Regions from separate parts of the Streptomyces sp. NPDC026672 genome, predicted to be linked through region 2. Evidence: riboswitches for the same ligand, from Rfam matches in the RefSeq annotation. Region 2 holds a riboswitch; each other region holds the start of a gene.
The links. A riboswitch is a leader RNA that binds a small molecule or an ion and turns the genes downstream of it on or off. The one in region 2 is predicted to bind cyclic di-AMP.

Region 1 (7,553 bases), 180 kb from region 2:
CGGAGGAGCCGGACATCCTCGCACCGCAGGCGCTCTCCGGGGTCTTCACGGACTGGTGGCGTGAGTCCGGGCCCCAGCTCAGGACCTGGACCCGGCGCGGCCGTCTGCTGCCGCCCGCCGGTGATCTGTCCGTCCTCGGGGACGGCCTGACGGCGCGGATCGACGCCCTTGTCGGGGCGAGGCGGGCCGAACTCGTCGAGACCTACCGGGGGTGGTACGAGAAGTACGGCCTGTCGTTCCGTGAGATCGAATCCCAGCTGACGGGCCCGAGCGTCGGCTTCCTCCAGAACAACCCGTGGTCGCAGCAGAGCGCGTGGGACTTCCCCACGGCGGGCGACACGAGCGTGGCGGAGGGACGGCAGCGGACGGTACAGCGCATCTACGCCCTGACGGACACGGAGAAGACCGTCGACGGGGCGCTGGCCAAGCTGGACGTGGACGAGCTGATGGTCCTGCTGCCGGTGCTGGACGCCGCGTCCGAGGCCGACGGTGTCGAGCGCTGTCTCCTCGGGGACGTCGTCACGGCCGCCAGGACCGGTACGTCCGGGCAGCTGACCGTGGAACCGGACGGCGCCCCCGCGGTGGAGGCCAAGCACCTCACCGAGCGGGGATTCGTGGCGACGGGCATGCGCCACCGCCGCCCGGAGAACCCGCCGAGGCCCTCGGAACTGCTGTCCGCCGGTGACGTCCTGCTCACGTCCCGCGTCATGGCGGGCCGGGGCTACCGTGCGGTCGTCTGGGACGGACAACCGCACGGCGCCACGTACGGCGGGAGCGTCATGAGGCTCTCGTGCGACACCACACGCCTCCTGCCGGGCTATCTGGCGGTGTGGCTCTCCCACCGCTCGGTGCACCCCCGTCTGTACGCGCAGGCGCGGGAGAGCCGTGACGGGCTCTACGACCTGCCCGCCGGGCGGCTGCGGAACGTCGAGATCGAGCTGCCGGGCCTTGCGGAGCAGCGGCGAGTCGTCGAGGTGATGTCCGCCCTGGCCGAGCAGCGCGAACTGCGGCACGCCCAACTGGCCAAGCTGGAGCTGATCAAGAAGACGATGATCAACGACCTCCAGTCCGACCGGACGTCGGTGGCCTTCGCGAACTGATGTTCCGGCGGAAATCGGCTTGGACGGAGCGGCGGTCGGTCTCATGCCACCCGCGCCGCCCCCGCGAAGGGCATCTCGGTGATCGGGGCCACGCGGACCGGGGCCGAGGGGTTGGGGGCGTGGATCATGCGGCCGTGGCCGACGTAGATGCCGACGTGGCTGATGCCGGAGTAGAAGAACACCAGGTCGCCGGGGCGCAGTTCGGAGCGGGAGACGCGGCGGCCCGCGTTGATCTGGGCGTAGGTCGTGCGGGGCAGGGAGACGCCCGCGGAGCGGTACGCGGCCTGGACGAGGCCCGAGCAGTCGAAGGCGTTCGGGCCGGTCGCGCCCCAGACGTAGGGGCTGCCGAGCTTGCCGTGGGCGTAGGCGACGGCCGCCGCGGCGCGGGAGTCGGGGGCCGCCGCGGGAGCACCCGTGCCGTGCGCGTCCGACGCGGGCCGTGAGACGGAGGTGCCGCCGTCCGTGACCCGGGCGCGCTCCGTGGGTGTCAGCCGGGCCAGCAGCCGGCGGGCCTCGGACAGCTTCCCGGTCACGGTCCGCTTGTGCCGCTTCAGCTCGGCCTGCCGGGACTTCAGCGAGGCCACTTCGACGCGAGCGGCGCCGCGCAGCCGCTCGATCTCCCGTAACTGCCCGCGCACGCGCGTCACGGCCTGGGACTGCCGGTCACCCGCCCGCTCGGCGAACGCGGCCCCGTCCAGGTACCGGTCCGGGTCGTCGGACAGCGCCAGTTGGACCGCGGGGTCGAGGCCGCCGCTGCGGTACTGAGCCGCCGCCATCGTCCCGAGCGCCTCGCGCGCGGTGTCGAGCCGCAGCTCCCTGCGGGCGGCCTCGTCGCTCAGCGCCTTCAGCCGCCGCCGCGCCGCGTCGGCCTTCTCCTTGGCCCCGTTGTACTTCTCGGTGGCGGCCTCGGCCTGCTGGTAGAGCTGGTCCACCCTCGCCTCGACCTGCGCCGTCGTCGGCCGCGGCTCGGCGTGGCCGGTCCCGTCGAAGGCCGTCGCGGTGGCCGCGCCCGCCAGGGCCACGGTCGCGGCCTTCCGGGCCGTACGACCGCCGAGCGAGTGCTGCCGGGGCTTTCGGTGGGCTGCCACCTGGACCTTCACGTCCTTCCGTCGGGCCGTCCCGCCGGGGCGTCCGGCGACGGCCCGCACAGGGGGAGCGGGCCGCCGCCGGACTTCTCGGCGGTGGTGGCCGGCGGCCGCCCCTGGCCCGGGCGGCGTTGGGGAGCCGGTCACCTGGGGGAGGACGCTAGGCCGATGGTGTCGGTCCGGTAACGCCATGTACGGAAGTGGCGGCAGGGGACCGAGGGTGACCGTATGCGACCGTGATCCGCGGCGGGAGCCGCCGACTTCACGGGGAGTGATGACCGAAGCGGCGGTTCCGGGCCGGGCGGGGGCCGCGAGATGCTATGCGGCGCATATATGCGCTCTGTGGGAGTGTGCGGAGGTGGGGGCCGGAGGTGGGGGCGGTGACCGGGGTCACGTGGGCCTCTGGCTAGGCTCCGGAGCCATGGACGTACTCATCCATCTCTTCGTCGGCCTGCACATCATCGGCATCGCCGCGCTCCTCGGTGGCTTCCTCACCCAGATGAAGTCGATCGGCAAGGGCACCGCCCGCTTCGTCCCCGCGATGCTGCACGGCGCGCTGACGATGCTGGTGACCGGTGTCGTCCTGGTCGGTCTGAACCAGGCCGACGACCACCACGTCAACACCGTCAAGATCGGCGTGAAGCTCGCCGTGCTGATCGTGATCCTCGGGCTCGTCTATGTGAAGCGGGACGACGAGACGGTCGACAAGCGGCTGTTCGGGCTGGTCGGCCTGCTGACGGTGGTGAACGTCTTCATCGCGGTGCTGTGGACGTGAGGTGCGGCGGCGCTCTCAGCGGGCGGAGCCGATCGCGGCGCGGGCCGTCAGCAGCGCGCCCGCGGCGACCGCGACCCACACCGCCACGGCGATCCACACGAGTGCCTGCCCCGGGCCCCTGAGCCAGGGGACGCCGACGGCGGCGGCGACCGACAGCGTGGCCGCCGCCGTCATACCCATCGGGAAGGCGGTCGCCCAGCGGCGCACGTCCCAGTTGCGCACGTCACGACGCGCGCGGGGCCGCAGCAGTTCGCCGGCCAGCAGGACGACGTAGCAGGTCAGGTCGAGGACGAGCAGGACGACGGTCACCTTGCGCAGGACGTCCTGGTCGTCCTCGTTCCACAGGTACAGCCGCGGGGTGTCCGCCGTGAGCAGCGCCGCTCCGGTCAGCGCGGAGACGGACGGCGCGCCGCCCGCGATCCACTGGTCGCCGGCGCCCTCCGTCAGCTGCCGCGGGTCGAAGCGGGTGAGGGCGAGGCCGTAGAGGACGAGGCCCAGCCAGAACAGCACCAGCGCGGCGTGCGCGAGCCAGGCCGTGGCCACGGCCCCGCCGATCGTGGCGGCCAGCGCGGCGAGCGCCTGGGTGGCGACACAGGCGAGGAACACCCCGCCGTGCATACGGCGGCCCCAGCGCGGTACGGCGAGCAGCAGCAGGACGGGCCAGAGCACGGCCGCGAGCGCCAGCAGGGCCTCGGCCACACCCTGGGCGCCGAAGTGCGAGAACCGGATGCCGAGGACGGCGGTGGCGGCCACGGCGGTGAGCGCGTCCGGTGTCCGTGCCTCGGCCGTCCAGCGCGTCCGCTCCCGCAGCAGCCCGGTCACGAAGGTCACGGCGAGCGCGAGCCAGGCGACGCAGGCCAGCACCAGGAAGACCCGGGACAGGAACGCGTGCCCGGCCAGCTCCAGCCCCACGGACAGGATCCCGGTGGCCATCACGGCGGCCCCCGCGGCGGGCGGGCGCCGCGTCCACCAGACACGAAGAGGGGAGAAACCGGACATGTCCCGATGCTAAGGATCACCACCCGGCTCCGCTCCCGCCCACACGCGGGCACCCGTCGAAAACCCGCCGATGCGGGACGCGTCCCGTGGGCGCGCGGCGTCCGGTACGCACGGGGAGGCCGCCCGAATCGACGCGCGGGTCCGGGCGGGATCCGTTTCTCCGGCGGCCCCGCCCGGGTTCCTCCGGTCAGGCCGGGCGGACCACGCTGTGGATGATGGAGGCGCCGCCGTAGTAGACCGACTCCTCGCGGACGTAGGCGCCCGGTTTGGGGGCGTGGATCATCATGCCGTCGCCGATGTAGAGGCCGACGTGGCTGATGTCGTCGTAGAAGAAGATCAGGTCACCCGGCTGCGCGTCGGCGAGGGAGACCGTGGTGCCCGCGTTCACCTGGTCCCACGTGGTGCGCGGAAGGGTGACGCCGGCGGCCCGCCACGCGGCCTGGGTGAGGCCGGAGCAGTCGTACGAGTCCGGCCCGGTGGCGCCCCACACGTACGGCTTGCCGATCTGCGCGCGGGCGAACGCGAGCGCCTGGTCGGCCTTGGAGGCGTACGAGGAACCCGACCCCGACGATCCCGAGGTGTCCGACGACCCCGACGTGTCCGACGTGGAGGTGTCCGTCGAGCCGGAGGTCCCCGTCGACGCGGACGCCTCGCCGCTCTCCTGGGCCGCCTTCTCCGCCGCCTGCTTCTCGGCCAGCTCCGCGGCCTGCCGCGCGGCCTCCTCCTGCTTCTGCTTCTCGATCGCCGCGAGCCGCGCCTTCTGCTCGGCCGTCAGGTCGGACAGCAGTTCACGCGCGCCGGCCAGCTTCTTCTGGACCATCGCCTTGGCGGTCCGCAGCTCGCTCTGCGACTTGTCGAGCGTCTCCAGGCTCTTGGTGGCCTCCTGCCGCTTCTTCATGGTCGCGGACTGCTGGGTGACGTAGTCGTCGACCGCCTGCTTCTGCCGGGAGGTCATCCGGTTCATCAGCTGGGACTGGTCGAAGTAGTCCTGGGGGCTGTCGGCCAGCAGGAACGTGGCCGTGTCGGGCGCGGCGGCCCCGGTCCGGTACTGGGCTGCGGCGAACGTCCCCAGCTCCTCGCGGGCCTTGTTGAGCTCGTCCGTACGACGGGCCACGTCGTCCAGGAGCGTGTCGACCTGCTTGCGCTGCTTGCCGGTCTGCTCCTTGGCCGCGTTGTACTTCTCGGTCGCGGACTCGGCCTGGCGGTAGAGGTCGTCGACCTTCTTCTGGACCTCCTCGACGCTCGGCCTGCCGTCGGTCGAGGGTGTCGAGGGTGCGGCGTTGGCGGTCTGGGAGAGCAGGGCCACGGAGGTGAGGGCGGCGGTGGCGAGGACGGGCGTCCCCATGCCCGCGATGCGCGGACCGGCGGGGCGGGACTTGCGGTGCGACGCCAAAGGAGGCGACTCCTTCCATGTTCCGCCTACCGAGTTAGCTGTCGGGTTCGGGCGGGTGGTTCGGAAGGGTTGCCCTACGGCCCGGTCCCCGAAGGGAGTTGGGCCGATTCACCCCAAGGTCGGTGGGTCCCCGGCTCCGGCCGCCCCACAGGCGTCCGGACTCGACGGAGGCCGCGCGGCCCGGCGTCGTTCGCCGGTGGAGGTCGTACGGCCCGCCCGGAACGGTAGCCAACTCGTGTGGCGCCTGTGAAGGTTGATGGGTGATATGCCCGATACATTTTCGTGACCTTTGGTCAAGGTGGGGCGGGACGTGATCGATGTGCTGCGATCGAGGGTGATTTGTTCGTTTCTGATCTCCCGTCCACGGCTCCCACCTCGTGGTATGCGACCCGTCGCGCACCGTGACCGGGCGACCCGGGGGTGGTCGTGGGCGGTGGGACGGGCGTCGTGCGGACGCGGAATCCGGGGATGTTCCCGGGGTGGCGGCGGGTTGTCAGTGGGGCGCCCTAGACTCGGAGAGCGATGAGCAGCCTCTTTGACGAAAGCTTCCTGGCGAACCTCCAGGCCCCCCACGGGTCCGAGGAGGAACCTCCGCCCCCGCCCGAGGACGATCACGCTCCGGAGCCGCTTCCGGACGATCTGTTCGGCGGGAAGTTCGACGCGCCCCCGGACCGCGACGCGTACTACCGCGGCGGCGCCCCCCGTCCGGCGCTCGACGCGGCGGCCCTGCTGGAGGGGCTGAACGAGAACCAGCGCGCGGCCGTCGTCCACGCCGGCAGCCCCCTGCTCATCGTCGCCGGCGCCGGCTCCGGCAAGACCCGGGTGCTCACCCACCGCATCGCGCACCTCCTCGGCGAGCGGAACGTGCATCCCGGCCAGATCCTCGCGATCACCTTCACCAACAAGGCCGCGGGCGAGATGAAGGAGCGCGTCGAGCAGCTCGTGGGCCCGCGCGCGAACGCGATGTGGGTGATGACCTTCCACAGCGCGTGCGTGCGCATCCTGCGCCGCGAGAGCAAGAAGCTCGGCTTCACGTCGTCGTTCTCGATCTACGACGCGGCCGACTCCAAGCGGCTCATGGCGCTCGTCTGCCGTGACCTCGACCTCGACCCCAAGCGCTACCCGCCGAAGTCGTTCAGCGCCAAGATCAGCAACCTCAAGAACGAGCTGATCGACGAGGAGGACTTCGCGGGGCAGGCCACCGACGGCTTTGAGAAGACCCTCGCCCAGGCGTACGCCCTGTACCAGTCCCGGCTGCGCGAGGCGAACGCCCTCGACTTCGACGACCTGATCATGACGACGGTCAACCTGCTGCGCGCCTTCCCGGACGTCGCCGAGCACTACCGCCGCCGCTTCCGGCACGTCCTCGTCGACGAGTACCAGGACACCAACCACGCGCAGTACGCCCTCGTGCGCGAACTCGTCGGCACCCGCGAGCACGACGAGGACACACCGCCGAGCGAGCACGACCTCCCGCCGGCCGAACTGTGCGTCGTGGGCGACGCCGACCAGTCGATCTACGCCTTCCGCGGCGCGACGATCCGCAACATCCTGCAGTTCGAGGAGGACTACCCGGACGCCACGACGATCCTCCTGGAGCAGAACTACCGCTCCACACAGACGATCCTGTCCGCCGCCAACGCGGTCATCGAGCGCAACGAGTCCCGCCGCCCCAAGAACCTGTGGACCAACGCGGGCGCGGGCGCGCTGATCACGGGTTATGTCGCCGACACGGAGCACGACGAGGCGCAGTTCGTCGCCGACGAGATAGACCGCCTCACCGACGCGGGCCGGGCGAAGTCCGGCGACGTCGCCGTCTTCTACCGCACCAACGCCCAGTCCCGTGTCTTCGAGGAGATCTTCATCCGCGTCGGCCTGCCCTACAAGGTCGTCGGCGGCGTCCGCTTCTACGAGCGCAAGGAGGTCCGGGACGTCCTGGCCTACCTCCGGGTGCTCGCCAACCCCGAGGACTCGGTGCCGCTGCGCCGCATCCTCAACGTTCCCAAGCGCGGCATCGGCGAGCGCGCGGAGGCGATGATCGACGCCCTCGCCCAGCGCGAGCGGATCAGCTTCCCGCAGGCCCTGCGCCGGGTGGACGAGGCGTACGGCATGGCCGCGCGCTCCTCGAACGCCGTCAAGCGCTTCAACACGCTGATGGAGGACCTGCGGACGATCGTCGAGTCCGGCGCCGGACCGGCGAC
Region 2 (7,553 bases):
GGAGGGCGGCGCTCGGCGGGAGGCGGGCGGGGGCCGGAGTTCCACGGGGAAGGGGGCGTCCCACCCAACGCGCGTGGGGACGGTCGGCAGCCTCGCGGGGTGCGCCCCTCCGGGGTCCGGGGTGGAGCCCCGTGGGGGTGCTGTTCGAGGGACCGAGTCGGGTGGGTGGGCAGGAAGGCCGGCTAGCCCGCTCGGTGGACCACCGCGTCGCAGAGTTCCAGCAACGCGGCCTTCGCATCGCACTCCGGCAACGGCGCCAACGCCGACCGCGCGTCCTCCGCGTACCGCACGGTGTCCCGCCGGGCCTGCTCCAGCGCCGGATGCGCCCGCAGCGCGGCCAGTGCGTCGGCGTGCCGCGCGTCGTCCGTGAGGTCGGAGTCCAGCAGCTCGCACAGCGCGAGGTCCTCGGCCAGCCCCAGCCGCGCCGCCCGCTCCCGCAGCCGCAGCACCGGCAGCGTGGGCACGCCCTCGCGCAGATCCGTCCCGGGCGTCTTCCCGGACTCGCGCGAGTCGGACGCGATGTCCAGCACGTCGTCCGCGAGCTGGAACGCGACGCCCAGCCGCTCGCCGTACTGCGTGAGCACGTCCACGACCGTCTCGTCAGCCCCGGACATCATCGCGCCGAACCGGCACGACACCGCGACCAGCGACCCCGTCTTGCCGCCCAGCACGTCGAGGTAGTGCTCGACCGGGTCCCGTCCGTCCGACGGCCCCGCGGTCTCCAGGATCTGCCCGGTGACGAGCCGTTCGAACGCGACGGCCTGGACCCGGACCGCCTCCGGGCCGAGGTCGGCGAGGATCTGCGAGGCCCGCGCGAACAGGAAGTCGCCGGTGAGGACCGCGACCGAGTTCCCCCAGCGGGTGTTGGCGCTGTCGACCCCGCGCCGCACCGCCGCCTCGTCCATCACGTCGTCGTGGTACAGCGTCGCGAGGTGGGTCAGCTCGACCACGACGGCCGAGGGCACGATCCCGGGTGCGTACGGATCGCCGAACTGCGCCGCCAGCATCACGAGCAGCGGCCGGAAGCGCTTCCCGCCCGCGCGCACCAGGTGCTGCGCGGCCTCCGTGATGAACGGGACCTCGCTCTTGGTGGCTTCGAGCAAGCCTTCTTCGACAGCCGTCAATCCGGCCTGGACATCGGCTTCCAGAGCCTGGTCCCGCACGCTCAGCCCGAACGGCCCGACGACGGTCACGAGGGGTCTCCTGTCTGCTGGTGTCTGCTGGCGGTCACACGGTTTGTCGATAGGTCGCTGCCCTCACCCGAGTCAGCGTATCCGGTCATGTTTCGATCACCGATAGCGCCCACCCGGCCGGACCGGGCGGTACCACCGCTCGGCCGGTATGTTTCCCATCGGCCCATATGACTCATATGGGCGATATTTCTCGACTACACGTTACGTGCCGGGACAACGACCGACACCACACGCACGGTTCCACCCTCACCTCCGTCGATCGTGAGCGGTGTCACGTATACCCCTCGAAGGGTCACGGAAAAGCGAATTCCGCACCCCCGGAACACACCCCGGGAGCAATACCGACCGATGCGGACCGACGTGCCCGTTTTGCCGCTATTAATACTCCGATTCCCCTTGGTGGATATAACGGCCGAACCCCTCCGCGCGTGAGTTGGGTCACTTGTGCCCCTCGGGAGGAATACCTGGAGAAACCCTTGCACACCCTTGCCCGGCAAGCGAGTTGAGTGTTGGCAACCGCAAAGGATCAAGCGCCCCATACGCACCGGACCAAGGTCAATTGGTACGAGCCGCATGTCAGCCACTTGTTCCGGACATGTGCTGTCGCATACGTTCCGGGCCTGTCGGGCGAACGCCTAATCCTGCCGGCGTCCGACACGACCATCAACGAACTCATTCACGTACGGCAGGAGCGGGGGACCCAGGTAAGTCGCCGGACCGGAACGACACCCGTCGTACCGGAACGGCTCGGGGTGAAGTCGTGTCGCGTCCCCGCGACCCGGCCGGGCACCTCCCCGCCCGAACCCGACAGCTCACCTCGCAGGCGGCCGGAGAGGAATTCCGACATGCCCGCTGCCGCTCAGCACAGCCGTTTCCGCGCCAACCGCCTGGTGCGCACCCTCGTCGTCGCCGGTACCGGCGCCGCCGTACTCGCCCTTCCGCTGATCGGCGCCACCGGCGCCTCCGCGGCCCCCGCGTCCACGAGCACCACGCCCGCCACGACCCTGGCCGGCTACCCGAACAACCTCGACGGCTGGATCCGCGAATCCCTCGCGATCATGGCGGAGCGGCACATCCCGGGCACGTACAACGGCATCTACCGCAACATCATGCGGGAGTCCTCGGGCAACCCCATGGCCATCAACAACTGGGACTCCAACGCCGCCGCCGGCACCCCCTCCAAGGGCCTGCTCCAGGTGATCGACCCGACGTTCAACGCCTACCACGTGGTCGGCACGTCGTTCGACATCTACGACCCGGTCGCCAACATCACCGCGGCCTGCAACTACGCCGCCGCGCGCTACGGCTCGATGGACAACGTCCACGGCGCCTACTAGGCCGGCACCCCTCACGCGAACAGTCTTTCGAGGACGACGGCGATGCCGTCGTCCTCGTTGGACGAGGTGACCTCGTCGGCCACCGCCTTGAGTTCGGGATGCGCGTTGGCCATCGCGACCCCGTGGGCGGCCCAGTGGAACATGGGGATGTCGTTGGGCATGTCCCCGAAGGCGATCGCCTCCCGCCGGCTCAGCCCCAGGTGCTCGGCGGCCAGCGCCAGACCGGTCGCCTTGGTGATGCCGCTCGGCTGGAGCTCCACCGTCCCCGGCCCCGACATCGTCACGGTCGCCAGCGAACCCACCACCGAACGCGCCGTCGCCGCCAACTCGTCGTCCGACAGGCTGTGGTGGCGCAGCAGCACCTTGCTGATGGGCGCGCACCACAGGTCGTCGCGCCGCTCCACCCGCACGGCGGGCAGCGTCGGATGGGGCATCACGTACCCGGACTCGACGAGCGTGAGCCCGTCCACCCCGTCCTGGTCGACGGCCGCGTACACCTCCCCCACCTCGGCCTCGATCTTGCCGAGCGCCGTCTCGGCCAGTTCCCGGTCCAGGGTGACCGACCACAGCAGCCGGTCCGCTCCGGCGTCGTACACCTGCGCCCCCTGCCCGCACACCGCGAGGCCCGTGGAGCCGAGGACGTCGAGCAGCGGCCGCACCCTCGGCGCCGGGCGGCCGGTCACCACGAGGTGCCGGGCCCCCGCCTCGGTCACCCGCGCGAGCGCCGCGAGCGACCGGTCGGAGAGTGTGTCGTCACCGCGCAGGAGCGTTCCGTCAAGGTCCGTGGCGACGAGTGAACAGCGGGGAGGTACGGCCATGATCAGAGAATACGGACAACGCGCTCCGATCACTCACCCCGTCGTCCCGAGCTGTTCAACCCCGGGTGACCCGCGCTAAGTTGTGCGGTTCACCACGTCCGGCCCGCGGCCCACCGCGCTGTTGGAGCGCGGCTCGTCGCGCCGCCGGGACCGCGGCCCACCGCACCGCAGGGACGCGGGCGCGGGCTCAGCCGTGGGCCGCCGCCAGATGCGCGGCCAGGCGCGGCGAGGCGAACGCGGTGCCGCAGACGAAGCGCATCACCGGCCCGTACGAGGAGGCCGCGGGCAGGCCGGTGAAGTAGAGGCCCGGCACCGACGAGACGTATCCGGCGCCGAGCACCGGTGCGCCGCGGCTCACCGTGAGCGCGGTCCGCAGGCCCGCGCCGAGGAAGTCCATCGCGGCGGTGTCCACGCGGTAACCGGTGGCCGCGACGACGTGGTCGGCGACCAGCCGGTACGTCGCCCCGGTGTGGGTGCGCACGGTGAGGACCGTGCCGCCGTCCTCGGTGGCCGCGCCCAGCACGCGCTCGACCTCGCGGACCTCCACCTTGCCCTCGAAGCGGTCGCGCAACCACCAGGCGCCGAGCGGCCCGAGGACCCGGCGGACCAGGTAGTGGCGGGCGCGGGCCGGGAGATGACGGTAGGGCTGCGGGTAGTAGCTGAGGGCCCACAGCGACCAGGCGCGGCCGAAGGGCGACTCGGGGCGCAGCCGCGGCTGCTTCCAGGGCGGTGCGCCGAAGGCGACCCGGCCCCGGCCGCGCGAGACCACCCTGACCCGCGCGCCCGCCTCCGCCGCCAGCGCCGCCGTCTCCAGCGCGGACTGGCCGGCCCCGACGACGATCAGTTCCCTTCCGGAGAACCGGCCGAGGTCGTGGTGCTGGGAGCTGTGCGACACCGGGCCCGCCGGCGCCGGTCCGCCCGCCGTCGCCCCGGCCAGCTCCGGCGGGAGGTGCGCCAGTCCCGACAGGCCGGTCGCGACGACGACCGCGCGGGCGGTGAACGACTCCCCCGAGTCCAGATCGAGTTCGAAGCCGCCCCCGCCCCGCCGGTCGACGGAGACGACCCGGACCCGCTCGAGTCCGGGCAGCAGGTTGCGCTGGAACCACTCGCCGTACCCGACGAAGGTCTCCACCGGGATGACGTCCTCGTCGGTCACGAGCCGGCGCAGGCCGGCCGCGTCGCAGTAGTCGGCCAGGGTGTGGCCGGTCTGCGGGGCGTCGATGGTCGAGGCCGCCGGGGTCGACTTGAGGAGCATTCCGGCGGGCATGTGGTCGCGCCAGCTCACCATGGGGTCGCCGAAGACGCGGACGGGGATGCCGCGCGCCCTGAGATGCGCGGCGGTGGACAGGCCGAACGGGCCCGCACCGATGACTGCTACCGGTCGGATCACGAAGTCCCTCCCCAGGACGTGTCGCCTACTTCGTGCTGGTCGCCCCGCCGCGACGGTGGGTGCGCCACAGCTGATAGAGGTGCTTCGCGCCCGGCCGCACGAAGCGCGCGAGCATCGTGAGGAACGGCAGCGGGTCGTCACCCGCGAACCAGGCCAGCTCCGTCCCGCTCGCCCGTCGCGGCGCGTGCGGCGTCGTGTAGCCGCTGCGCCGGTAGGCGAGGAGGGCGGGGAGGTCGATGTTCTCCACGACGTAGCGGTGACCGGCGCGCTGTTCCCCCTCCGGGACGGCGCGTCCGGTCAGGTCCAGGTGCATGGCCCGTACGACGTCCACGCCCGCCCCGCTCTCGAAGAGCCGGAACTGGGCGCCCATGCGCGGGTTGAAGTCGAGGAGCTTGTACCGCCCGTCGCGGCGGTCGAAGCGCAGGTCGAGGTCGACGATGCCGGTGAAGCCGATCTGTTTGACGAACCGCGCGGCGAGGTCCGCGAGTTCGGGGTTGTCGACGACGTACGCGTGCGCCGTCATCCCCGCGTGCGGCGGCCAGGAGCGCACCTTGACGCCGGTGAACAGGGCGAGCGGCACCGAGTCCGCGTCGAAGCAGGCGTGCACGATCCAGTCCTCGGCCTGCTCCCGGGGCAGGTACTCCTGGAGGATCACGCCAGGTCGCTCGCCCCAGTCCCGGGCGAGGGCGAGCAGGCCCTCCCGGGTGGTGATCCGGGTGGTGCCGTTCACCGCGGGCCGCCGGCGCCGCACGAACGCCTCGCGGTTCTTGGCCACCACCGGGAAGCGGGCCTTCTCGGCGAACTCCACGATCTCGTCGTAGGACTCCGGGAAGGCGGCCTCCGGGCTGGGCACGCCGTGCTTCACGCACAGTTCGTGCAGCCCCTGCTTGCTGGCCAGGCGGCGCGGCAGTCCGGGGTCGACCCGCGGGAAGAGGAACCGCTCGCCCAGCGCGTCCTGGTGCTCGGCGATCAGGACGGCCGCTTCCTCGTCGGTCGGGATCAGGACGGCCGGGCGGCCGATGCGCCGGCCGATCCGCAGCAGCCCCTCCACCAGGTGGCCCGGGTCCTCCGCGCCGCTCGTCGGCCAGACGAACGCCCGCTCCAGGTAACGGGAGGAGGCCGCCGGTGTGTACGGGTCCTCCGTGATCGCGTACATGGGGACGCCCAGGCGGCCCAGGCTGCGGATCGCTCCGACGCCGCCGTGGTGCAGCGGGTAGTCGCCGAACTTGACGATCAGTCCCGGCACATCACGGTCCGCCTCGAACGGCACGCCGACGGCATTCCTGGCCACGGGTCCCCCCACGTGTCCCCCTCCACGGACCGGACCCACCCCGCCCGCGTCCCCCAAAGGACGCTAAGCCGGAATTGGGTACTCCGACAAGGCTTATCCGGACATTGCGAACTCTTTAGACATTGCCCGAGGGCGGTGACTCCCCCGTAACCTGAGCCGCGACCACCTGGAACGTTCGGCCGTGCCCGGCACGGATGAGAGTGAGGCAGCACCCCATGCCCCCCTTCGACGTCCCCGAGGGCGACCCCTTCGGCCCGCACAACCTTCCCTACGGCGTGTTCTCTCCCTCCGGCTCCACGGAGCGGAGGGTGGGCGTCCGGCTCGGCGACCACGTGCTCGACGCGGGCGCCGCGGCCGCCGCGCTCGGCTCCCCGTACGTCTCCCTGCTCGCCCGCCCGGACCTCGGGCCGCTGCTGGCGGCCGGCCGCACCGCCTGGTCCGACGTGCGGCGCGCACTCACCGCGTGGGTGACGGTCCCCGCGCACCGCGAGGTGATCGCCCCGCTGCTGCACCCCCTGGCGTCGGTGACCCTGCACCTGCCCTTCCAGGTCGCCGACTACGTCGACTTCTACGCGTCCGAGAACCACGCCCGCAACGTCGGCCGGATCTTCCGTCCGGACGCCGCGGACTCGCTCACCCCCAACTGGAAGCACCTGCCGATCGGTTACCACGGCCGCTCCGGCACGGTCGTGGTCTCGGGCACCGACGTCGTCCGCCCCTCGGGCCAGCGCAAGGCCCCGGCCGACCCGGCACCGGTCTTCGGGCCGTCCGTCCGGCTCGACATCGAGGCCGAGGTCGGCTTCGTGGTCGGTGTGCCGTCGCCGATGGGCCGGGCGGTGCCGCTGGACGGCTTCCGCGAGCACGTCTTCGGGCTGTGCCTGCTCAACGACTGGTCGGCGCGCGACCTCCAGGCGTGGGAGTACGTCCCCCTCGGCCCCTTCCTCGGCAAGTCCTTCGCCACCTCGGTGTCGGCGTGGATCACCCCGCTGGAGGCCCTGGAGGCGGCGCGGGTGACCCCGCCCGAGCGCACCCACCCCCTGCTGCCCTACCTGGACGACACCGACGCCGACGGTCCCGGCGGCTACGACCTGCGGATCTCCGTGGCGATCAACGGGCATGTCGTCTCCGAACCCCCCTTCTCCACCATGTACTGGACCGCCGCCCAGCAGCTCGCCCACATGACGGTCAACGGCGCCTCCCTGCGCACCGGCGACCTGTACGCCTCGGGCACGGTCAGCGGACCGTCCGCGCACGAGCGCGGCTCCCTCCTGGAACTCACCTGGAACGGCCGCGACGCCCTGGAACTCCCGGACGGCAAGCGGACGTTCCTGGAGGACGGCGACGTCGTCACACTGTCCGCGTGGGCACCGGGCCCGGACGGCACCCGGGTCGGCCTGGGCGAGGTCACCGGACGGATCACGGCCGGCTGAGCCCTCGGCCCGGCCCGCGGGCGGGAGCGGACCGTACCGACGGAAACCCGTTCGTCCCCGGAGACTGACCGCTGTGCCCCGCGGCCGTCATACT
Region 3 (7,005 bases), on a different contig from region 2:
GCGCCCGTGCGCTCCATGACGGCCAGCAGGACCAGGGCGCCGGCGGCGATCACGTCGACGCGGCCGGGGTGCATCGAGGGGACCGCGGCGCGTTCGGCGTGGGTGGAGCGGAGCAGCCACTCGGTGATCTCGCGGACGCGCTCGCGGGAGACCCGCGAGTGGTGGATGCGCGCGGAGTCGTACGCGGGCAGGTCCTGCGCGATCGCGGACACCGTCGTCACGGACCCGGCGAGCCCGACGAGCGTGCGCGCCTCGCGCAGCGGCACCGTCTCCTCGGCGAGGTCGAGCGCCGCCTCGACGTCCGCCCGCAGCGCGGCGATCCGCTCCGCGCCCGGCGGGTCGGCGACCTCCCCCTCGCTGACCAGGTGCCGCTCGGTCATCCGGACGCAGCCGACGTCGACGGAGCGCGCCGCCCGCACCCGGGTGTCGCCCACGACGAACTCGGTCGAGCCGCCGCCGATGTCCACGACGAGACAGGGCCGGGGCAGGTCGTCCCGGCCCGCCAGCTCCCGGGTCGCGCCCATGAAGGAGAACTCCGCCTCCTGCTCCCCCGAGATGACCTCGGGCTCCACGCCCAGGATGTCGAGGACGCCCCGGACGAACTCGTCCCGGTTCTCGGCGTCGCGCGACGCGGACGTGGCGACGAAGCGCACCCGCTCCGCCCCGTGCTCCTTGATCACCGCCGCGTACTCGCGGCACGCGGCGAAGGTCCGCTCCAGCGCCTCGGGCGCGAGCCGGCCGGTCCGGTCGACGCCCTGCCCGAGCCGCACGATCGTCATGCGCCGGTCCAGGTCGACGAGTTCGCCCGTCACCGGGTCGGCGTCCGCGACCAGCAGCCGGATGGAGTTCGTACCGCAGTCGACGGCGGCGACACGGGTCACTTCTCGTCCTCCTCGACGGGCTTGAAGGCGAAGTGTCCGCCGCTGTCACTCGTCTCGACCTGCCAGCCCTCGCCGGAGGGCGGCCCGGTCACGACGCACGGTCCCTTGCGCCACCACTCGGGCAGCATCGCCAGGGCCTCGTCGCCCAGCGGGTTCACCCCGGGGCCGGCGGCCAGCGAGTGGGCCACCAGCACGTGCAGGCACTTCACCCGGTCCGGCATGCCGCCCGCGCTCGGGAAGCCGGTGAGCTCCTCGATCTCGTCGCGGCGCCGGACGTAGTCCTCGTGCGCGGCCCGGTACGCGGCGGCCAGCTCCGGGTCGGTGCCGAGGCGTTCCGTCATCTCCTTCATGACGCCGTTCGCCTCCAGTGTGCCGATCGCGGAGGCGGCCTTGGGGCACGTCAGGTAGTAGAGCGTCGGGAAGGGCGTGCCGTCCGGCAGCCGGGGGGCCGTCTCCACGACGTCCGGCTGCCCGCACGGGCACCGGTGCGCGACGGCCCTCAGGCCGCGCGGCGGACGCCCGAGCTGCTGCTTGAATGCCTCTACGTCCGCGTCGGTGGGCTCGGTGCGCGGGGTGGGCGGCGGGGGCGTGTGCATGGCTGTCTTCAGGATGTCTTTCTGTCGTTCAGTGGGCCGCCGCCGTGCGCGCGTGCGCCGGCCGACGGTCGCTCAGCGGTCGGAGGCGTCGGACTTGTCGACACCGTCCCAGACGTTGGAGTACCAGGGCCGCTGGGCGGCGGCCAGATCGGCGCGGGTCTGCCGGGCCGCGCCCGGGTCGATGACGACGTATCCGGTCTCCCCCGGCATCACGTAGTGCAGCCGCATCCGGATCTGCTGCTCGGCGTACGCGTCGTCCTGCCAGCGTGCCTTGAGGTCGCGCAGCTGCTCCACCCGCTCGCGGGCCTGCTCCCGCTCCCGCTGGAGGTCGGCGACCTCGGCGCGCTGCGAGACGTACTGCCGCATCGGGTAGGCGAGGGCGACGACCAGCGAGCACAGGACCATGGCGAGCAGGGCCGCGCGGCCGGTGAGCCGGGAGCGGCGGGCCTGGCGCTTGGTCTGCGAGCGGTAGACGCGGGCCGCCGTCTGCTCGCCGAGCAGCCGCAGCCTGGTCGCGGTGGAGAACCGGTCCCGGTCCTTCACGGCCATCTTCCCGCCTCCCGTCGCCCATGCGCGTACGTCCCCGGACACGGTACGGGACCGAGTACGGGGACGTACGGAGGACTGGCCAAGGCCTGGCCCCTACCGGGTCAGCCCTTGAAGCGCGGGAAGGCGCTGCGGCCGGCGTAGACCGCGGCGTCGTCCAGGATCTCCTCGATGCGCAGCAGCTGGTTGTACTTGGCGACGCGCTCGGAGCGGGCCGGGGCACCGGTCTTGATCTGGCCGCAGTTGGTGGCGACGGCCAGGTCGGCGATGGTGACGTCCTCGGTCTCGCCGGAGCGGTGCGACATCATGCACTTGAAGCCGTTGCGCTGGGCCAGCTCGACGGCGTCCAGGGTCTCGGTCAGCGAGCCGATCTGGTTGACCTTGACGAGCAGGGCGTTGGCGGTGCCCTCCTCGATGCCGCGGGCCAGGCGCTCCGGGTTGGTGACGAACAGGTCGTCGCCGACGATCTGGACCTTGTCGCCGAGCCGGTCGGTGAGGACCTTCCAGCCCGCCCAGTCGTCCTCGAACAGCGGGTCCTCGACGGAGACGAGCGGGTAGGCCGCCACGAGCTCCTCGTAGTACTCCGTCATCTCGGCGGCGGAGCGCTCCTTGCCCTCGAAGAGGTACTTGCCGTCCTTGTAGAACTCGGAGGCGGCGACGTCGAGCGCGAGGGCGATCTGCTCGCCGGGGACGTAACCGGCCTCCTTGATCGCCTCCAGGATGAGGTCGAGGGCGGCGCGGTTGGACTCCAGGTTCGGGGCGAAGCCGCCCTCGTCGCCGAGGCCGGTGGCCAGGCCCTTGCTCTTCAGGACCTTCTTGAGGGTGTGGTAGACCTCGGCGCCCCAGCGCAGGGCCTCGGAGAAGGACTCCGCGCCGATCGGGGCGATCATGAACTCCTGGATGTCCACGTTGGAGTCGGCGTGCGAGCCGCCGTTCAGGATGTTCATCATCGGCACCGGGAGCAGGTGCGCGTTCGGGCCGCCCAGGTAGCGGAAGAGGGGGAGGTCGCTGGCCTCGGAGGCGGCATGCGCCACGGCGAGGGAGACGCCGAGGATGGCGTTGGCGCCGAGGGAGCCCTTGTTGTCGGTGGCGTCCAGGTCGAACATGGCCTGGTCGATCAGGCGCTGCTCGGTGGCGTCGTAGCCGACCAGCTCGGGGCCGATCTGCTCGATGACGGCGAGGACGGCCTTCTCGACGCCCTTGCCCTGGTAGCGGTTGGGGTCACCGTCGCGGAGCTCGATGGCCTCGAAGGCGCCGGTGGAGGCGCCGGAGGGAACGGCGGCACGACCCGTGCTGCCGTCGTCGAGGCCGACCTCGACCTCGACCGTGGGGTTGCCTCGGGAGTCCAGGATTTCCCGGGCTACGACGACGTCGATGGACGGCACGAGCATCTCCTTCTTGGGATGTGACGCTGGAAGTGCGGGGCTGTGTGGGCCTTGCGACTAGAGCCTAACCGCCCCGGGGCCATCGGCCAGCCGACCGACCGTCCCGTGGACACACACGAACGGACCGTATTGTTCCACCTCGGAACAAATCCTGGGTGGAAATCGGATGGAGCCGACGGGAACGGTGGACACCCTGCCCCCGACCCCGGACGGACGAAACCCCGCCCCGGTGCGTACGGGGGAACACGCACCGGGGCGGGGAGACCGGGGGCCTCGTGGGGGAGGCGGCCCTTGTGTGGGGGGGAAGTGGCCCTCGTGGGGGGCGTGGGGGCGCCCGGGCCGGGGGTGGGTTACTTCAGGTGGAGCTGCTGACCCGGGTAGATGAGGTCGGCGTCCCGGACGATGTCCTTGTTGAGGTCGAACAGCTTCTTCCAGCCGCCCGCGACCTTGTGCTTCTGGGCGATGGAGCTGAGGGTGTCGCCCTTGACGACCTTGTACTCCCCGTCGCCCTTCTCGACCTTCTTGCCGGTCGGCGTCGTCACGGTCCTGCTCGGCGCCGGACGCTCGCTGGAGCGCGACGCGGCCGGCTTCTCGGTGGACCGGTTCGCGGTCGTGGACTTCGACGAGCCGGTGGAGCCGGAGGAGCCGGAGGAGGAGGACGGGGCGCTGCTCGACGTGCCGCCACCGCTGTACGGCGTGCTGGTCAGACCCGTGCCGCACACCGGCCAGGCGCCCTTGCCCTGCGCCGCGAGGACCTTCTCGGCGATCTCTATCTGCTGCGACTTGGTGGCCTTGTCGGCGGTCGAGGCGTACTGCGTGCCGCCGTACGCGGCCCAGGTGGAGGCGGAGAACTGGAGACCGCCGTAGTAGCCGTTGCCGGTGTTGATGGACCAGTTGCCGCCGGACTCGCACCGGGCGACGGCGTCCCACTGGGACGCGGTGGCGGCGGAGGCGTTGCCGGCCGCCATGAGCGGGACGGCGACGACGGCGCCGGTGACACCGGCGAACGCGATGGCACGAGTGGCCTTGGACGGACGGCGGTGCTTGCCCTTGCCGGAGAACAGCATGGATCGATCCCCTCACCGACGCCTGCGAGGTGAGCTGTCGGGTTCGGGCCGGTTGAGTTGCCCGGCCGTGCCCCCGTGAAGAGGCACGGCTTCACCCCGAGCCACCCCGGTCCAACGACCGGCGCGGCGCCTACCTTGGGTCCCCCGCTCCTGCCTGCGGCGCTGACGCGACGACTGTTCCCGTACGGCCGCTGGCAGGACTCGGCGTTGCGGCAGCCGGGGCTCGTGGTGACGAGCGGACATGACCGTAGACACGCGATCCGCGGAATATCAAAGACGATCAGGGCTTCTGAGACTCATCCCACACTTTCACCAAAGCGGACATTCAATGGCGAATCAGGACGTCAACTCCGCCTGGTTCACACCTTTTCAGGCGTTGAGTTCCAGGGTCTGACCGGGGGCGATGTGGTTCGGGTCGACACCGACGGCCGCCCGGTTGTCGGCGTACAGCTTGCGCCACCCGCCGTCCAGGTCAAGGGAGTCGGCGATGGAGCAGAGGGTGTCGCCGTCGCGGACCGTGTAGGCGTGACGGCCCGACGACTCGACCGTCTGGCTCTTCGTCCCGTTCTCCTGGGTCTCCTCCGCGCTGCCGCCACGGTGTCTGCCGCCGCCGAGCGCGCCGGTGTCGACGAGGCTCCAGGAGCCGCCGCTCTGCGCCGACTTGTCGGCGGAGTCGGCCCCGGGGAGCACGACGGGCGATTCGTCCGCCTCGGTCGAGGCGGCCGGAGCGGGGATCCGCGAGGTGTCCGCCCCGGACGACCGGGAGGAGCGGTGGTCGTCACCCGTGCTTCCGCCCTTGCCGTCCTCGTCGCCCTTGTCGTCCCGGCCGTCGTGCGACGCGGACCCGGACGGCGAGGAGGGGGACGAGTCACGGGAGGAACCGTGCGAAGAACCGTCCGACGGCGACGAGTCCGGCAAACCGGACGAGTCACTGGAATTCGATGAATCGGACAGCCCCGAGGGGGTGGAGGAGTCCTCGGGGTCGGACGCATCGTCGTCCGAGACGCCGGTGTCGACGTCGACCGAGCCCGACTTGGCGCTCAGCCCGGACAGCAGCGCGCACGTGGCCCAGGGGGCGGTGCCCCGGTGGGCGAGGATGTTCTCGGCGACGGATATCTGCTGCGAACGGCTGGCCTGGTCGGGGCTGGAGGCGTACTCCATGCCGCCGTACTTCTCCCAGAAGTCCTGGGTCAGCTGGAGACCGCCGAAGTACCCGTTGCCGGTGTTGGCGCTCCAGGAGCCGCCGCTCTCGCACTCGGCGACCTTGTCCCAGGTGGTGCCGTCCGCCGCGCTCGCGCCGCCGGCACCGAGGAGGGGGATGGCGATGGCGGAGCCGGTCACTCCGGCCGCGACGAGGAGAGCCGGAGCCTGACGGGGGCGACGGTGACGACCGTTCCCGGAGAGCATGCGGTTGCCTTTCGTGCGACAGCGTTGACCGGCGCGGCGGTGGTGCGGGAGTGCCACGCTGACGAGTGAACGTATCGACTGACGATCACTGTCACAAGTTCATGCCGCGCAGATCACGTGAAGATCACGGAGTTGAGCGTGCGTCACCTTGCCCCGCGCACATGCCTCCGGCCGAGGAACGGTTCGGGGCACGGGGGTTGATTACGGTACGGGTGTGAACTCCACGGGCAAAGTGCGCAGTCCGCGCATGATGAGCCCACCACGCCACCGCAAATCGGTTGGTTCCACCGCGAGTCGGAGGTCGGGGAGGCGGGTGAGGAGGGTGGCGAGCGCGGTCTGACCTTCGAGCCTGGCGAAGGGTGCGCCGAGGCAGTAGTGGATGCCATGCCCGTATCCGAGGTGCTGATTGTCACGTCGGCCGAGGTCGAGGACGTCCGGGTCGGCGAACCGCTCGGGGTCCCGGTCGGCCGCCGCGAGGACGACGAGCACGGGGTCGCCGGCCGCGATGTCCTGTCCGCCGACGCGCAGCGGCTCGGTGGCGAAGCGCCAGGTCGCCAGCTCCACCGGGCCGTCGTAGCGCAGGAGTTCCTCGACGCCGGTCTCCAGCAGGCCGCGTTCGCCCGCCGCGAGGGAACTCTGCAGGCGGCGGCGCTGCTCGGGGTGGGTGAGCAGCGCGTACGTGCCGTTGCCGATGAGGTTGACCGTCGTCTCGACGCCGATCTGACCGGTAGCAGAAAGAATGGAGTAGCCGGGCCCGTCCGCCTTGACCGCGTTGGGGTCGATGATCGCGCTCTCCCCCTTGTCCCTGGGCGCCTCGCTCCGCACCTCCGCCAGCAGGCCGGCACGAAGCTGGCCGGTGACCGTGAGCTGAGGAAGGGTCGGCCGGCGGTATGCCTCCACCCCCCTCTTGTCCGCGCCGAGGGCCTCCATGACCGCGGGCCAGGCATCCTTCTGCCACCACTTGAGCTGTCGAGTCCGCATGGGATCGATCGGCCCCCAGGTGAGGGGCATGTCGTTCCAGGAGAGGCCGTGGCGCAGGCGGTGGAGCATTCCGCAGAACTGCGCGCGGATGTCATATTTCGTGGTGAAGTGCTTCTTCGCCTTCCCGTAGAAGAACGTCCGC

Region 1: linked by a shared signal. The riboswitch ahead of AB0F77_RS09435 (NlpC/P60 family protein) and the one ahead of AB0F77_RS08565 (transglycosylase SLT domain-containing protein) in region 2 are both predicted to bind cyclic di-AMP.
Region 3: linked by a shared signal. The riboswitch ahead of AB0F77_RS06295 (transglycosylase family protein) and the one ahead of AB0F77_RS08565 (transglycosylase SLT domain-containing protein) in region 2 are both predicted to bind cyclic di-AMP.

What each region holds. Positions count from the first base shown of each region.
Region 1 covers NZ_JBEZXS010000006.1:216,864-224,416, forward strand. The annotation lists gene AB0F77_RS09415 (N-6 DNA methylase) at 1-1,100, shown strand, start outside; gene AB0F77_RS09420 (NlpC/P60 family protein) at 1,142-2,188, opposite strand; gene AB0F77_RS09425 (hypothetical protein) at 2,607-2,960, shown strand; gene AB0F77_RS09430 (hypothetical protein) at 2,976-3,959, opposite strand; gene AB0F77_RS09435 (NlpC/P60 family protein) at 4,147-5,352, opposite strand; cyclic di-AMP (ydaO/yuaA leader) riboswitch at 5,361-5,529, opposite strand; gene pcrA (DNA helicase PcrA) at 5,875-7,553, shown strand, end outside.
Region 2 covers NZ_JBEZXS010000006.1:39,331-46,883, reverse strand. The annotation lists gene AB0F77_RS08570 (polyprenyl synthetase family protein) at 183-1,193, opposite strand; cyclic di-AMP (ydaO/yuaA leader) riboswitch at 1,853-2,033, shown strand; gene AB0F77_RS08565 (transglycosylase SLT domain-containing protein) at 2,039-2,530, shown strand; gene AB0F77_RS08560 (HAD family hydrolase) at 2,542-3,348, opposite strand; gene AB0F77_RS08555 (FAD-dependent oxidoreductase) at 3,536-4,738, opposite strand; gene AB0F77_RS08550 (ATP-grasp domain-containing protein) at 4,764-6,008, opposite strand; gene fahA (fumarylacetoacetase) at 6,245-7,459, shown strand.
Region 3 covers NZ_JBEZXS010000004.1:272,034-279,038, reverse strand. The annotation lists gene AB0F77_RS06315 (Ppx/GppA phosphatase family protein) at 1-881, opposite strand, end outside; gene AB0F77_RS06310 (DUF501 domain-containing protein) at 878-1,477, opposite strand; gene AB0F77_RS06305 (septum formation initiator family protein) at 1,550-2,026, opposite strand; gene eno (phosphopyruvate hydratase) at 2,128-3,414, opposite strand; gene AB0F77_RS06295 (transglycosylase family protein) at 3,759-4,475, opposite strand; cyclic di-AMP (ydaO/yuaA leader) riboswitch at 4,480-4,647, opposite strand; gene AB0F77_RS06290 (transglycosylase family protein) at 4,845-5,882, opposite strand; partial or broken gene AB0F77_RS06285 (cytochrome P450) at 6,084-6,593, opposite strand.